Regions from separate parts of the Streptomyces sp. NPDC045287 genome, predicted to be linked through region 2. Evidence: riboswitches for the same ligand, from Rfam matches in the RefSeq annotation. Region 2 holds a riboswitch; the other holds the start of a gene.
What was found. Region 2 has a riboswitch for S-adenosylmethionine ahead of AC07D6_RS02960 (aminotransferase class V-fold PLP-dependent enzyme). Riboswitches for the same ligand answer to the same signal wherever they lie in the genome.
Positions count from the first base shown of each region.

Region 1: linked by a shared signal. The riboswitch ahead of thrC (threonine synthase) and the one ahead of AC07D6_RS02960 (aminotransferase class V-fold PLP-dependent enzyme) in region 2 are both predicted to bind S-adenosylmethionine.

Region 1 covers NZ_JBWKJG010000007.1:110,757-115,410, reverse strand. Annotated here, with positions in the region: gene AC07D6_RS14040 (cold-shock protein) at 291-494, opposite strand; gene AC07D6_RS14035 (MoaD/ThiS family protein) at 1,471-1,749, opposite strand; gene thrC (threonine synthase) at 1,771-3,057, opposite strand; SAM riboswitch class I at 3,076-3,220, opposite strand; gene AC07D6_RS14025 (glucosyl-3-phosphoglycerate synthase) at 3,369-4,337, shown strand; gene AC07D6_RS14020 (alpha,alpha-trehalose-phosphate synthase (UDP-forming)) at 4,382-4,654, shown strand, end outside.
Region 2 covers NZ_JBWKJG010000001.1:673,699-678,352, reverse strand. Annotated here, with positions in the region: gene AC07D6_RS02970 (rhomboid family intramembrane serine protease) at 143-862, shown strand; gene AC07D6_RS02965 (Lrp/AsnC family transcriptional regulator) at 859-1,140, shown strand; gene AC07D6_RS02960 (aminotransferase class V-fold PLP-dependent enzyme) at 1,205-2,623, opposite strand; SAM riboswitch class IV at 2,825-2,942, opposite strand; gene AC07D6_RS02955 (hypothetical protein) at 3,090-3,392, opposite strand; gene trpD (anthranilate phosphoribosyltransferase) at 3,439-4,503, opposite strand; gene qcrB (cytochrome bc1 complex cytochrome b subunit) at 4,624-4,654, opposite strand, start outside.

The DNA.
Region 1 (4,654 bases), on a different contig from region 2:
GCCCTATGAGAGTGCAAGCGCCCCACGGTGGCGGCGGGGGCTCGGAGGGGCTCTCGGGAGGGCTTTCGGGGGGCTTTCAAGGGGCTCTCGGACGGACGCGCGAAGGGCCCCGCGGGGGACGGCTGCGGGCGGGCGCACGAAGAAGCCGCGAGGCGCGGCTGCGGGGGCCGGCTGCGGGAGGGCGCGTGAAGGGCCCGCGGGGCCGGCCGCGGGCGGGCGCACGAAGGGCCCGTACCCCTTGACGGGGTGCGGGCCCTTCGTCGAATGCCGTTGGCCGGAACGCGTCGCGCTTAGACGGCGATCTTGACCATGTCCGCCTGCGGACCCTTCTGGCCCTGCGAGATCTCGAACTCGACCCGCTGGCCTTCCTCAAGGGTGCGGTAGCCGTCCATCTGGATCGCGCTGTAGTGCACGAAAACATCCGCACCACCGTCGACCGCGATGAAGCCGTACCCCTTCTCCGCGTTGAACCACTTGACGGTGCCCTGAGCCATGCCTAACTCCCCTATTACTGGCCCTTGCACAGGACCGCACTTCGCGGACCCGGGTCAGACCTCGCCCACTGACAGGGGTGGGCGTGCGCCGGAACGCGTCGACCGCGGCTGAATGTATCTGCCCAACTGCCCTCTGCAACAGGTCAATCGGACGAGAAATCCAAGCGCCGGTGAAGGGAAATGATGGCCGGAACGGCCATAACCCCGGGCAAGTCGGGCCGGGCAAAGCGCGCAAACCGCGCATCGGGCGGAGGCACTTTGGCTACTTCTTGTCGGGCCCCGGCGCGTTCTCATATGCAACCGGCACGGACGGCGGCGGGGGGTTCCCCAACTCTACCGCCTTCAACCCTCCAGAATCGCCGCCTCCGCTTTCCTCGGCGCCCGTTCCGAAATGAACGAGCCGCCCCTTTCGCCGACGGACCGACAAACCCAAAAGGCTCCGTCCGCCCCGCGCGCCTACCCCGCCGGACGCCCGGCGAACACCGGCACGGGACCTGCGGGGGACGGTGGGGGCCTCACTGGGGGGCGGTGGGGACGCGCCGCCTACGGGGACGGCGGGAGGGGACGGCGGGGGCTGCCTACGGGGGCCGCCTGCGGGGCCTGCGGGGGCCCGTCGGGACCAACGGGTCGGCCCCCGCCAGAGGTGGCGGGGGCCGGGACGCCGGAACCGGGCGGAGAGGCACCGGTCAGTCGTGCACTGGACGGTCGGGCGGCGGACGGTCAGGCGCCGGACGACCGGCCACCGGACAGTCGGCTCAGACGACCGATACCGGACGACCGGACGCCGGACGCCGGGCGGTCAGGCGCCGGACGACCGGACACCGGGCAGGCGGCGCCAGGCAGTCGGGCACCGGACGACCGGACGCCAGACGATCAGCGCCAGCCAGTCAGGCGCCGGACGGCCAGGCACCGGGCCGACACGGTCCGAGAGGGCGTACGGGCGTCCCCCCGTCGCCGGAGGGGACGCCGGAGGGGTTCAGCAGCCGCCCGCGACCGCCGGGATGATCGAGACGCCCGCACCCTCCGGGGTGGCCGTCCCGAGGCCCTGCTCGAAGCGGACGTCGTCGTCGTTGACGTAGACGTTCACGAAGCGGCGAAGCTGGCCCTGGTCGTCGAGGACGCGCGCGGCGATGCCCGGGTGGTTCTTCTCCAGGGACTCGATGACCTCCGCGAGGGTCGCACCCTCCGCCGGGACCTCGGCCTGGCCGCCCGTGTACGTGCGGAGGATGGTGGGGATGCGGACGTTGACGCTCATGGTTCGTGTCTCCCGGGGGTTTCAGTTGGCGAGGCCGGCGTCGCGGAACGCGTCCAGGCTCGGGCGGATCGTCGCGGTGGGGCCGGTCGTCGGGGCGACCGCGTCCAGGGTCTTCAGGCCGTCACCCGTGTTGAGGACGACGGTGGTCAGGGACGGGTCCAGCAGGCCGTTCTCGATCAGCTTGCGCGTCACGCCCACGGTCACCCCGCCCGCCGTCTCGGCGAAGACGCCCTCCGTGCGGGCCAGCAGCTTGATCGCGTCGACGATCTGCTCGTCGTCGACGTCCTCCACCGCGCCGCCCGTGCGTCGGGCGATGTCCAGGACGTACGGGCCGTCGGCCGGGTTGCCGATGGCGAGCGACTTGGCGATCGTGTTCGGCTTCTGGGGCCGTACGACGTCGTGGCCCGCCTTGTAGGCCGCCGACACCGGGGAGCAGCCCTCCGCCTGCGCGCCGAAGATCTTGTACGGCCGGTCCTCGACGAGGCCCAGGCTGATCAGCTCCTGCAACCCCTTGTCGATCTTCGTCAACTGGGAGCCCGACGCGATCGGGACGACCAACTGGTCCGGCAGGCGCCATCCGAGCTGCTCGCAGATCTCGTACGCGAGGGTCTTGGAACCCTCCGCGTAGTACGGCCGCAGGTTGACGTTGACGAAGCCCCAGCCCTCGCCGAGCGGGTCGCCGATGAGCTCCGAGCAGAAGCGGTTGACGTCGTCGTACGTGCCCTCGATGCCGACCACGTCGCCGCCGTACACCGCGGCCATGACGACCTTGCCCTGCTCCAGGTCGTGTGGGATGAACACGCAGGAGCGCAGGCCCGCCCGCGCGGCGGCGGCGCCGACCGCGCCCGCCAGGTTGCCGGTGGAGGAGCACGACAGGGTGGTGAAGCCGAAGACGCGCGCCGCCTCCAGGGCCTGGGCGACCACCCGGTCCTTGAAGGAGTGCGTGGGGTTGCCCGAGTCGTCCTTGACGTAGAGGCCGCCGGTCACGCCCAGTTCGCGCGCGAGGTTGTCGGCCTTGATGAGCGGGGTCCAGCCGGGGTTGAGGTTCGGCTTGTCCGCGACGTCCGCGGGGACGGGGAGGAGCGGCGCGTACCGCCAGATGCTGGTGGGGCCGGCCTCGATCCGCTTGCGGAGCTGCTCCGGGTCGCCGGCCGGCAGGTCGTACGCGACTTCGAGGGGGCCGAAACAGTGCTCACAGGCGAAGATCGGGCTGAGCGGGAAGCGCTCGCCGCACTCGCGGCAGGAGAGCGCGGCCGCGGGGCCGAGGTCGACGGAGGGGGTGGTGGGTGCGGTGGTCTGCACAGCCATGGAAGGCGAGGCCCTTTCTCCTCATCTTTCTCACTGGCGCGTGTCGCCGTGAGACGGATTTGGCACCTTCCCTAGCCGGGGACCTCGCGTGAACGTGCGAGAACCGGCTGGAGGGTTGCCGGGGCTTCATCGGGCCGTGTCCCTCTGCCCCTCTGGATGAGCGGTATGTGGTTGTCGGCACGGGGACCCCGGCATGCGGTGGTCTCGCGCGTTGTTCAAGACTGTAGCCGAAGGGGTGGAGGTCTGAGATAGACGTCCGAACCGCGAGATGGGTCACACACGGCCCCGCAACGACCCGAGGAGTGGCGCGCGTGCTGGAAGAGGTGGAGCGCTGGCTGGGCCGGCGGTCCTGGTCCGTGGCCGACCGGCCGATCGACCAACTGCTCGCCGCGAAACGGGCCCACGGCACCACGGTGAGCGTCGTCCTGCCCGCGCTGAACGAGGAGGCGACGGTCGGTGAGATCGTCGCCGTGATCCGCCGGGACCTGATGTCGGAGGCGGTGCCGCTCGTCGACGAGCTGGTCGTCCTCGACTCGGGGTCGACGGACCGCACGGCGGAGGTGGCCGCGCGGGCCGGTGCGCGGGTGGTGGCGCGGGACGACGTGCTGCCGCGCATACCCGCCCTGCCCGGCAAGGGGGAGGTGCTGTGGCGCTCCCTGCTGGTGACGGGCGGCGACGTGGTGTGCTTCGTCGACGCGGACCTGCGGGAGTTCGACGCGGACTTCGTGGCGGGGATCGTGGGGCCGCTGCTCACGGACCCGGACGTGGAGTTCGTGAAGGCGATGTACGACCGTCCCTTCGCGGCCGGGGCGGACGGCGGACGGGGCGGCGGGCAGGGCGGCCGGGTGACGGAGCTGGTCGCGCGACCGCTGCTGAACCTGCACTGGCCGCGGCTGGCCGGGTTCGTCCAGCCGCTGGGCGGGGAGTACGCGGCCCGGCGCACGCTGCTGGAGCGGTTGCCGTTCCCGGTGGGGTACGGGGTGGAGCTGGGGCTGCTGGTGGACGCGCTGCACCTGGTGGGCCTGGACGCGCTGGCCCAGGTCGACGTGGGCGTACGGCTGCACCGGCACCAGGACGACCGGGCGCTGGGGCGGATGGCCGCGGCGATCTACCGGACGGCGCAGTTGCGGCTGTCGCGCGGGCACCTCGTACGGCCCCGGCTGACGCAGTTCGACCGCACGGAGACGGGCTTCGCGCCGCGCACCCACCCGGTGGACACGGAGGAACGGCCGCCGATGCGGGAGGTCGCGGAGTACCAGCGCAAGCGCCGGGTGGCCTGATCTCCGTACGTTTGAGCGTTTCCCGCTCGGGCTAGGTTGGGCTCATGGTCTCGGACATCCTGGTGGCATCGAATCGCGGTCCGGTCAGCTACGCGCTGCGCGAGGCGGACGGCGGGCTGGAGGCGCGGCGCGGCGGCGGGGGGCTCGTGTCGGGGCTCTCCGCGATCGGACCCGACGCGGGCGCGGTGTGGGTGTGCGCGGCGCTGGGCGAGGGGGACCGGGAGGGGGTGCGGCGCGGCGTCTCCGAGCCGGGCGTCCGGATGCTGGACATCGACGCGCTGGCGGGCGAAGGGACGCACGCCGCCGCGTACAACGGC
Region 2 (4,654 bases):
TGCCCCGGGAGCGGCCCGGGCACGCCCGTAACCCTACGGCCTCCGCGGTCCCGCCTGCGCGGACGGTGGGGAGCGGGGAGAGGGGTGCCCGCCCCGGCGAGGCGCTCTGTCCCGCTCGCGCCCTCTACGTCATGATCTGTGCGTGATCGATTGGCGTGGAGCGTTGCGGCGCACCGTCACCGGCCCCTCGGTGACGTACGGCGTCATCGGGGTGTGCGCGCTGGTCTTCGTCCTCGGCCCGGCCTCGGGCCTGCGGGCCTCGTACGGGAGCGGGGACGCCCTGATCACCGCGCAGAGCACGTACTTCCGGCGCTGGGGGGTGATCCCGGCGGACCTCCTGAGCGGTTCCCTCCCGGCGCTGCTCACCCCGCTCAGCGCCCTGTTCGTGCACGGCAACTGGCTGCACCTGCTGGGGAACATGCTGTTCCTCTTCGTCTTCGGCGCGATGGCCGAGGAGCGGATGGGGCACATCCGGTTCGGGGTGTTCTACGTGGTGTGCGGCTACCTCGCGCTGGCCGGTTACGCCCTGGCCCACGCGGACAGCGGGCAGACCCTGGTGGGGGCGTCGGGGGCGGTCTCGGGGGTCCTCGGCGCCTTCCTGTACCTCTTCCCCCGGGCGCGGGTGACCAGCCTCTTCCCGTTCCTGTTCTTCCTGCCGCTGCGCTTCCCCGCCTGGATCGTCCTGGTCTTCTGGTTCGCCCTCCAGTGGCTGGCGGCGCGCGGGGCGGGCAGCGGGCCCGGGGTCGCCTACCTCGCGCACCTCGTCGGGTTCGCGCTGGGGTTCCTGTACGCGTGGGCGCGCTACCGGGGCATTAGAGTGAAGGCTCCAGCAGCGGCCACCGAGGGAGAGGGACAGCCGTGATCACCGCGATCGTGCTCATCAAGACCAGCGTGGACCGCATCCCGGAGATCGCGGAGGCGATCGCCGCGCTCGACAGCGTGAGCGAGGTCTTCTCCGTCACCGGGACCTACGACCTGGTCGCCATGGTCCGCGTGCCCCGGCACGAGAACCTGGCCGACATCATCCCCGGCCGCATCAGCAAGATCCCCGGCGTCGTCGCGACGGACACGCACGTCGCGTTCCGCACGTACTCGCAGCACGACCTGGAAGCGGCCTTCGCGATCGGTCTCGACGCCTGACCGCCCCGCCCCACCGATTCACCCGAACGGGTGAGGCGGAATCAGCCACGGCGCGATCGCCGTCTCAGCCGCGGTCGGGCACGCAGCGCCCGTCCTCCGTGCGGTAGCTCCAGCGGGCGCCGTCCCTGACCAGTTCCCGCACGGCGCGGACGAAGCGGTCGACGTGCTCGTCGGGGGTGCCCGCGCCGAAGCTGACCCGGATCGCGTTGAGGGACCGCTCCCCCGGCCCGCCCTCCGGCGCCCCGCACTCCCCCGGCTCCTGCGGCGTCCCGCCCAGCAGGGTCCGGACCAGCGGGTGGGCGCAGAACAGCCCGTCGCGGACGCCGATGCCGTACTCGGCGGAGAGCGCCGCGGCGAAGTGCGAGCTGTTCCAGCCCTCCACGACGAAGGAGAGGACGCCGACGCGCGGGGCGTCGTCGCCGAACAGCGACAGCACCCGCACCTCGGGCACCTCGGCCAGCCCCTCCCGCACGCGGGCGATCAGCTCCTGCTCACGGGCCACGAGCGCGTCGAAGCCGGCCGCGGTGAGCGCCTCGCAGGCCGAGGCGATGGCGTAGGCGCCGATCACGTTCGGCGAGCCGGCCTCGTGGCGGGCCGCCGTGGTGTGCCAGGCGACCTCCACCCCGCCGTCGGCCCGCCGGGCCACCGTCCGCGACGCGCCGCCGCCCGCCAGGTACGGCTCGGCGTCCCGCAGCCAGTCGGCCCGCCCGGCCAGCACACCGGCCCCGAAGGGCGCGTACAGCTTGTGCCCCGAGAACGCCACCCAGTCCACGTCCAGGTCCGCCACGTCCACCGGGTGGTGCGGCGCCAGCTGGGCGGCGTCCAGCACGATCCGCGCGCCGTGCGCGTGCGCGGCGGCCGCCAGCTCCCGTACCGGCCACAGCTCGCCGGTCACGTTGGAGGCGCCGGTCACGCACACGAGGGCGGGGCCGTGGGGGTCCCGGCCGGCGAGGGCCCGCTCCAGCGTCTCCACGGCCCGGCCGGGGGTGCGGGGCGCGTCCAGGTACGTCACGCGGGCGTCGCGCCACGGCAGGAGCGAGGCGTGGTGCTCGGTCTCGAAGACGAACACCTCGCAGCCGGCCGGGAGGGCGTGCGCGAGCAGGTTCAGCGAGTCGGTCGTGGAGCGGGTGAACACGACCTGGTCGCCGGGGCGGCAGCCGAGGAACTCCGCGACCGTCCTGCGGCTGTTCTCGAACAGGTCCGTGGAGAGCTGCGACAGGTACCCGGCGCCCCGGTGGACGCTGCCGTAGTACGGCGCGTACGCGGCGACGTCGTCCCACACGCGCTGGAGCGCCGGGGCGCTGGCCGCGTAGTCCAGCGCGGCGTACACGGCCTCCCCGCCGGTGACGAGCGGCACGGTCACGTCCCGCCCGAGCACGGGCAGCGGCAGGGCGGCGGGGGCGGAGCACTCGGCGGAGGCGGGGGCGACGGAGGCGACAGCGACGGGGGCGGAGGCGACGGCGGTGTTCGGGTACGCGGACATGGCGGATTCTCCCGGCGAGGACAAGGCGAACGGAGGTGGAGGCCCACGGGGACGGCTCGACTGCCGTACCGCACGCGGGTGTTGCCTCGACGCGCGGCGACGACGGCCGCGCGGAGGAGGGGGAAGGGGCCGGAAGGGCCCTAGCGCATTCGCTTGCTCACGAGACTGCTCCCTCGGGACCAGGACCCCAGGGTGTGCAGGGGTCCGCGCTTGCCGCAGACCTCTCTGCCTGCGGCCTGGTCTTCACCCGGGGCACCCCGCCACGGACGGAGGGTTGCCGGACAGCGGGCCGGGGCCGTAGTCGCTGTCACTCATGACCTTGTCGAGCATCCTGCCACACCTACCCGGTCACCGCGCAAGACGGGGTCCGCACAGTGGACGGGTCCGCGGCGCGCACCCCGGGCGGGGCGGTGCCGCGGACCCGTGGAACCCACGCCCCGTCAGGGGACGTTCGCGCCCACGGCGTTCACGGGCGCCGGTCGCCGGACGGGGGGCCTTCGCGGTGGGCCGCCCGGCGCCGCCGCAGTTCCTCCAGCCATCCCCGCACCTGTTCGTCGTCGTGCAGGTACGGCTCCCCGGGCCCCGGCCGCAGGTCGATTCCGTGCAGGAGCCCCAGCGCCCACCAGGACGGTTCGTCCCACGCGAGCGCGTCGTCGGCGACCCGGCGCCCGGCCCACCGGTCGGCGGCCTCCCGGCTCACGCGCCCCTCGACCACGGCGGCCAGACACGCCTCGACCTCGTCCGGGTCCGGTCGGCGGTCACCGCTCACGGACCTCACCGCGTCCCGGACGGGGCCGGCGTCGATGGGGGCGGCACTAGCGGTTGCTGACCCGCACCCAGCGGTCCAGGGCGTCGCGGGCGGCGCCCGAATCGACGGACTCGGCGGCCTTCGCCATGCCGGCCCGCAACTGCTCGGCCAGCGGCGCGTCCGACGGGTCCAGCGCGACCAGCGCCGCCGCCGCGTTCAGCAGCACCGCGTCCCGCACCGGCCCGGTCTCGCCGGCCAGCAGACGGCGCGCCACGTCCGCGTTGTACGAGGCGTCGGCACCGCGCAGGGCCTCCACCGGGACCAGGTCGAGGCCCACGTCGCGCGGGTGGAAGACCTCCTCCCGGACGGTCCCGTCCCGCACGACCCACACCCGGGACCCGGCCGTCGTCGTCAGCTCGTCCAGCCCGTCGTCACCGCGGAACACCAGCGCCGACGAGCCGCGCTCGGCGAGCACCCCGGCGAGGATCGGCGCCATCCGGGCATCGGCCACCCCCGTCGCCTGGGCGCGGACCCGGGCCGGGTTGGTCAGCGGGCCCAGGAAGTTGAACGTCGTGCGGATGCCCAGCTCCTTGCGGGCGGCGGCGACGTGGCGGAGCGCCGGGTGGAACTTGACGGCGAAGCAGAACGTGATGCCCGCCTCCTCCGCCACCTCGGCGACCCGCTCCGGGGACAGCTCCAGGTTGACGCCGAGCTTCTCCAGGACGTCGGAGGCCCCCGACGCGGACGAGGCGGCGCGGTTGCCGTGCTTGACGACCTTCGCGCCCGTACCGGCGACGACGACCGCCGACATGGTGGAGATGTTGACGGTCTTCGCGCCGTCGCCGCCCGTGCCGACGATGTCGACCGACCGCCCCGGGACCTCGATGGTCCGGGCGTGGGCGTACATGGTGCGGACGAGGCCGGAGATCTCCTCCACGGTCTCGCCCTTGGCGCGCAGGGCCACCGCGAAGCCGGCGATCTGCGCGTCCGTGGCCTCCCCGCCGAGGATGCGCTCCATCGCCCACGCGGTCGTGTCCGCGTCCAGGTCCCGCCCCGAGAGCAGGGCGTCGAGGAGGACGGGCCAGGAGCGGCCCGCCGCGGTAGGTCCTCCAGCGGGTGGCACAGCGCTCATGGTCGCTCCTGGGTCCGTGACGGGTGGGACGGGACCAGCCTAGCGAGCCCCGGGGACGGCGAAGAGCCCCGTCCGACGATTGGACGGGGCTCTCGCCGTGGCGACCTTCAGGTCAGGTGATCAGTGGTGGCCGTGGCCCGCGCTGATCTCC